Regions from separate parts of the Ruminococcus sp. RTP21484sp1_RTP21281st1_A8_RTP21281_210402 genome, predicted to be linked through region 2. Evidence: riboswitches for the same ligand, from Rfam matches in the RefSeq annotation. Region 2 holds a riboswitch; each other region holds the start of a gene.

Region 1 (2,271 bases), on a different contig from region 2:
TTTTAAGGCATATTTTTCCCTGGGCACAGCTACAGTATACACCTTATTCTCATCAAATTTTTCCTCATCTGTTACCGCCATCAGGCTGTAGGTCCAGGCTGTGTTTGTAAGTGTATATCCGTTTTTTTCTGCAAAATATGGATTCCTGCCAGCATAAAAAATCATGTCAATCTCTCGTTCTTGTAAAGCCTGAAGCATTTCATCATAATCATCATATTCCTGTATATTAAATTCCAGTGTCTGATTTCCCAGACAGTCTTTGGCATAAGAGAAATATTCTGCCAGCATACCGGTAAGTTTTCCAGTCTCTTCGTCCAGAGAAAATACTGCCGCATCATTACTCAGAAATCCGATCCGGATACCATCATGTTCTTCCAACCAGGACTTTTCTCCGCCTGTAAGACTTTGACAATAATCAAGCGTAAAATACTTTTTATACAGATCCGCCTTGAAAAAAGGACTATCCTGATCCAGCTGACGCATAGCCCAGTCCAACTCTGTCTTGATATCGCTGCGCTCTTTATTTATTACAAAATATATGCCGGATTTACCAATCGTGGTAACGGATGATATTCCCTGTTCAGACCAGATGGATTCCTCCAGAGATACAAAACAATCGATTTCATGATTCGCTAATTTCTTTTCGACATCATCATTATTATTCACATTTACATGTTCTGTATGTATGCCATTCTTATTTTCCCATTCTGTCAGCATGATTTCAGGCTCAGTACCCATGAGCACACCTACACGTTTACCGTCCATAGATTTGAAATCAGACGTCCCAATATCCGTATCCGATAAATCAGCATAAAGGATATATTTTTCCTCACCCATGGGTTCATCCGGGAAAAGCATCTTCTGTGCACGTTCATCGGTGTAAGAAATATCGCCCATGATATCAATCTCACCATTTTCAAGCTTATCAAAACAGTTGGACCAGTCACATTTCACATGCTCAAATTTCCATCCGGTATAACCTGCCAGAGCCTGCATGAGCTCGTAGCCATAACCTCGTCTGACACCGTTTTTATCGACATAATTAAAGGTATCCTCAAATGAGCCGACACGGATGGTCTGTGGCTGTTTTTCATCATTATTCGTTTCAGCAGCCTGGCAGTGTACCGATAACATCATCCACATTCCCAGGACCACAAATATACATGCAAATAGTACGGCTGATTTTTTTCTACTTTTATCCATATTTTTTATTTCCTTCATCCGTTTGTGTTTTATGATGTTCCAAACACCAGGTCAAAAACAGCAAGTATTGTTTTTATATCAATCGGTTTTGCAATATGTGCATTCATCCCTGTTGCTGTGTACTGCTGCTGTGTAATTTCCATCATCTCTGCAATGCCCCGGGTGATAAAAACGCTGCCAAACAGGCAGCGCATCTCATTTCATGCAACTGGCTGCCATTTTACAGGCCCTGTAGCTTTGCGTCGCAGACTTTCATCTGTTTTGCCGATTTCCATATTAGAGCATTTAAAATTATACAAAAAAACTGATTTTATTATACTCCCTTGCTCCACTTTACACAAGAAAAACCTCACCGCTTTAACGCTTAAAAATAATTTGAAAACCTGCTAAAAAGTTGTTAACCGAACTTCTTAGCAGGTTTTTATTACTAATCTGTCAGATTATTTTGTAATGTACTGATCAATTCCTCTATAACGATTGGCTTGGATAAGAATCCATTCATACCGCATTCCAACGCTTTCTTTCTGTCCTCGTCAAAAGCATTGGCCGTCATGGCAAGGATGGTGATTCCTGCCAGTGCCGGATCCCTAAGGGCACGGATCTGCTTCGTGGCCTCATATCCGTTCATTACCGGCATCTGCACATCCATCAGCACCAGATCATAACCGCCCGGTTTCGACCTCTTGACCTTCTCTACTGCCTCTGCCCCATTTTCTGCAGTATCCACCAGGAAGCCATATTCATTAAGGATTTCCACCGCAATTTCACTGTTCAGCTCATTGTCTTCCACAAGCAATATACATTTGCCTCTGAAATCTGGGACTGCCGCCGGAAGAACAGGATTCTCCTGCTCAGCCTGATTCTGGCCAATGGCAGTCATCAGGGTATCTCTGATATCAGACATAAACAGAGGTTTCGCACAGAATGCAGTTACCCCTGCAGCCCTGGCTTCCACTTCGATGTCTGACCAGTCATAAGCAGTCAGAATAATGATCGGTGTATCGTCACCAAGACTGCGGATCTGTCTGGTGACCTCAATACCATTCATATCCGGCAGTCGCCAGTCGA
Region 2 (2,271 bases):
TTTTTCATTGCAAGAATTTTCTGTCGACACATATCCCGACTCTTCGACATATATAAGAGTCCTGTTCTCCCGGTGACCCAAAGATAAGTACCAGCTGTCACTTACCTTTTTATAAAATACCGGTTTCCCACGCCTGTTCTATTCACAGTAAAACACCCGGAGATATTTCTCCGGGTGCCGGTCATCTTTAAAATTATTAATTCCAGAACGCTCCGTAGATTTTCTGGATCTTAGCGATCTGTGCGTCTGTAATCTGATTCAGTGCATTCTGAACAGCTGCATAAGTCTGTTGTCTGCTGCTCTTCAGGGAAGCATTGTTCAGGATGTAATCCTTAACAGATTCTGCAAAATATTCGGAAGCATTCTGTGTTACATAGGCTTTATTAAAAGCTGTAACATTTGCCTTCTCAGCTGCAAAAATGCTCTGGAAGCTTGCTGTCTTATCTGCATTTCCTGCGATAAATGCAAGGAAATGACCCAGCTCATGATAAACAGAATCATCAATCTGCTTCATTATAATAGATCTTGATCTTGCATCAAAATATCCTGAATAGTTGACGGATGGATCAACAACAAGCTTAAATCCCAGCTGCTGATATGCTGCAATTACACGATTGTCCATCTTGCCTGCAACACTTGCTACATTTTCCTCGTGTTTGCTCTGGTTCTGTGAAGAGCTTGCTGCTGCAGTTACCTGGGCAGCGGAAGTACCAGAAGAAGTGGTGCTTACAGCGGTCTCATTGTCAATTGATACCTGCTGTGTAGTTGTTGTCTGAACAGTTGTTGTGATCTTGGATGTAACAACTTTCTTTTTGGATTTCTTGGTGTATTTCGCTGTTGCTTTGGTAACAACGGTTGTCTTGGTATCTACTGTTGTATTACCGGATTTATTTGTTTTATTGGTTACTTTTGTTTTGGTTTTCAGTTTCTTGGTGTAGCTCTTCTTGGAAGCCTTTTTTAATTTAACAGTCTTCCTGGTTGTCTTGGTACTGGAGGTAGTCTTCACAGTAGTCTTCGGCTGGGAAGCCAGTGGAGTTTCATCTTCTATGATGGAAGCCTCCATGATTGGATCTGTGTAACTGGGGAATTCAGGTGTTTCTCCTGTTCCTGAGAATAATGAAACGCCGCCGATCACTGCTGCCAATGCTATAGCAGCACAACTGGAAACAACTTTTTTATTTGCGAGCCACTCTGTTAATTTCTTTCCTTTCATAAATAACACACCTTTCTTGAACTATAATGTAACTGACTTGCCGCTATCTGGAAACTATCAGTCCCATCAGTTTGTGGAAATAAAAAAACCGTTTATCAGATTAAATAAACGGTCGCCACAAATAGAAGAACCACGTCTCCTGTCATATTACATTACCTAATCAATATCAATGCGGCAACCGGCTGTCATAGTCCTGAGACCTTAGACCCTTGGCTTTGCGTCCCTGTCTTTCAACAGGTTTGCCTTTTATTCACTTCTTATAATAAAGCAAGCTGTCGCTTTTGTCAACGGATTTCCCTCGTTAAAACTTACAAAAATCTGTCTAAAAAGTGCAAAAACAAAAAAATCTGTAAAAATATCTGAGCGGATCGTAACGCATGATAATCCTTCTCAAATATTTTCACAGATTCCTTTTCGATGTCTGGATAGCAACAGCTACACCTTACAGCTTGCGTGTAGACTCCCGCTCTATAAGAGTTCCGCACAGTATTTGCCGTTTCACCACCTTTTTCCGGTCGATCAGATCAAACAGAGTACGGACGCTCTGCTGGGCAGTTTCCACTCTTGGATATTTCAATGTGGTGATGGATGGATGATAATATTCCGCAATGTCCTGACCATCAGCTCCTGCCACACAATAATCCTCCGGCACTCTTTTGCCACTGTCAATAATTGCTCTGCAGGCGCCTACCGCCAGAGTATCTGAAATTGCATAAATACAGGAAAAATCCACCCCCGATTTCAAAAGCTCACAGGTACAGTTATAACCATTCTCAATCGTATAGATTCTTTTACCTGGTTTTAAACGAATTATAAGCTTCTCATCATACTCCAGTCCATTTTTTTCCAGTGACCTTTTATAGCCATTGAGATGGCATCTTCCAAGACCTTCATCTCCGGAAGTAATAAAGGCGATCCTTTTATGTCCGCAGCTGCACAGATAATCAACCATACTCTGGCTCTCAATCTCTGTATCAGTCGTCACAAGGGCACTTTTAGGATAAGTTCCTGTATCCTCCGGAACTGTTTTTCCGGAACCACTGATCACATACGGAACT
Region 3 (2,271 bases), on a different contig from region 2:
GTCAACACACTGTCATTATATAAGACACATAAATTTGCTAAAATGCATCAAAATCCCTCTGCGTAGCGATCTGCGCATAGCCTTTGTACTCATCATTGCTGCTTTCTGCGTACATGTCGTTCACCATCCCAATCGTAAGAAGATCCAGATCCCGGATGGAGATTCCGAGCTGTACGCAGCGAAGCAGAAACAAGGGTGTGGTCATCGGGCGGTCAGTTGCGTGAAGTTTTTTTAGACTCCACATCCGTCTGGACATTCTATAGATTGAACAGGTGATCCGTACCGGGACAGCAGACATCGGAGAAAAGTATTTGGCTGCAATCCGTAAGGCTGCCAGTGATTACACAAGAGAAATCTTTCATAAGCTGAGAGAACGGGAATACAATCCGGAGCTGATGCGTTTATATGTAGTTGTTGGTGGTGGCTGCTGCATGATTCAGAACTTCGGGGAATATGACAAAGACAGAGTAACGATTGTGCGAGACATCTTCGACTTTGCGAATGGTTCATAAACACAGATTTTCTATCAAAATATTATTGACGCATCGGAAACTTCATGGTATTTTATTTTTGATAAAAAATGGGATTTATTTAAAGGCAAACTTGCTGAAAGGCAGGGACGCAAAGCCAGAAGGGGCTAAAGTCAGAAAGTCTGACCATGTCAGCCGGTTGCTGCTGTTTCCATATATAGAAAAGACGTGAGAACGGAAGCGATTCCGATACCTTTTATACTATATGTATATGGATGTGTGAGTTTAAAAAGATGTAGCAGGGACACTGGCAGGATGTTTGTCAGGTGTCCTTTTTATATGCCAAAATATGTACGAGAACTTGCCGGAGCATGTTCTGGAGCGTGGTTGAAAAAGCATTCCTACAATCTGCGCGCCACATTTTGCAGAAAGCCTTTTTCAAACACGCATCAAACAGAGTGAGGGTTTTTATAAAATGTTATATAAGGAAAATTATGAGGATAAAATATATTCTTTAAACAAGACGGTACCTGGACAAACACAGGATTTATCACAGGCAATACAGAAAACACTGGAAAATAATGGCGGGGTAGGTATGTTGACCGGATATTATGACCAAAATCTGTCTATTCTGTCTGTGAGTAATCTGCTGCTACATAGTATAGGACATACGTTCGATTCTTTTATGAAGCAGACAAAAGGCTCATTGAAGAAATTTTTTTACGGCAAGGATATAAGTATATTGGATCGAGACCGTTTTTTGCAGATCCACGGAGCCGGGGAAGCGCAGATCCTTACAGCGGACGGTACAGTGAATAATGTACGGCTTTATAAAGAGGATGCGACAGATGAAGCAGGCAGACAGATCTGGATTATGTCCGTACAGGTCAACTGGGATCATGTAAATCTGGCACTGATCAATGAGGCTATCCGTTCCGGCTTCTGGTATTTTGACTGTGACGAAAACAGTGAGATTGTGAATGCAAACTGGAGCCATGAGTTCCGAAAAATGCTTGGCTATCATGATACTCTGGATTTTCCGAATAAACTGGAATCCTGGTCAGATCTTCTGCATCCACAGGATAAAGAAAGAGTAATGATGCAGCTTCAGGCGGCAATTGCGGATAAGACGAATCAGGTAAAATACCAGGTAGAGTACCGTATGAGAATGAAGGATCATCAGTACCAGTGGTTTCGGGCATCAGCAGAAGTAATACGCCGGCTGGATGGTTCTGCCAGCAGGATTGCCGGGATTTTTATTAATATTGATGCGGAAAAAAAAGAAATTATGCAGGCACAAAAGTCAGCTGCTTTCCACCGTGCCTTTACGAAAACAGATCTGTGCGAATATTATGTTAACCTGGAGGCAAACACATTTGATACCTTTAAGGTTGAACCGTCCCTGATGACTGTTTTTGAACAGAGTCATACATGGGATGAACTGATCCGGCATTTTGTGGATTCCTATGTTGTGGAAACAGATAAGAAGGCAGTATCCGCTTTTTATGATCGTGGCTATATTGCGGAAAAACTGAAGGGTCTGGAAACCGAATTGTCTTTGGAGTGCCGAATCACTCTGAAGGGAGAAGAACGATGGGTCCGTAATGTGATCATACGTGGCGAGATAGAGGATTCAGAATATGCCATGATTTTTCTGCGGGATATTACGGAGGCAAAGGTAGAGAGCGCACGGCATCTGCAGATGGCAGCGGATAATGCTTCCATGGAGCAGCTGATTCAGAGCATAGTGCGTCTGGTTGACCGTTTTGTTGTCTGTGATCTGGAAAATGACAGATATGAA

What was found. A riboswitch is a leader RNA that binds a small molecule or an ion and turns the genes downstream of it on or off. The one in region 2 is predicted to bind cyclic di-GMP.
Region 1: it holds a riboswitch for cyclic di-GMP, as region 2 does, so the genes downstream of both, AB5170_RS13395 (transporter substrate-binding domain-containing protein) here and AB5170_RS10925 (hypothetical protein) in region 2, are expected to answer to the same signal.
Region 3: it holds a riboswitch for cyclic di-GMP, as region 2 does, so the genes downstream of both, AB5170_RS06605 (ATP-binding protein) here and AB5170_RS10925 (hypothetical protein) in region 2, are expected to answer to the same signal.

The regions. Positions count from the first base shown of each region.
Region 1 covers NZ_JBCPGE010000027.1:4,472-6,742, forward strand. Annotated here, with positions in the region: gene AB5170_RS13395 (transporter substrate-binding domain-containing protein) at 1-1,203, opposite strand, end outside; cyclic di-GMP riboswitch class I at 1,404-1,479, opposite strand; gene AB5170_RS13400 (response regulator) at 1,631-2,271, opposite strand, start outside.
Region 2 covers NZ_JBCPGE010000019.1:67,658-69,928, reverse strand. Annotated here, with positions in the region: gene AB5170_RS10925 (hypothetical protein) at 197-1,213, opposite strand; cyclic di-GMP riboswitch class I at 1,384-1,467, opposite strand; gene AB5170_RS10920 (LacI family DNA-binding transcriptional regulator) at 1,656-2,271, opposite strand, start outside.
Region 3 covers NZ_JBCPGE010000010.1:32,633-34,903, reverse strand. Annotated here, with positions in the region: gene AB5170_RS06620 (hypothetical protein) at 38-244, opposite strand; gene AB5170_RS06615 (hypothetical protein) at 312-512, shown strand; cyclic di-GMP riboswitch class I at 587-677, shown strand; partial or broken gene AB5170_RS06610 (DUF6783 domain-containing protein) at 756-890, opposite strand; gene AB5170_RS06605 (ATP-binding protein) at 946-2,271, shown strand, end outside.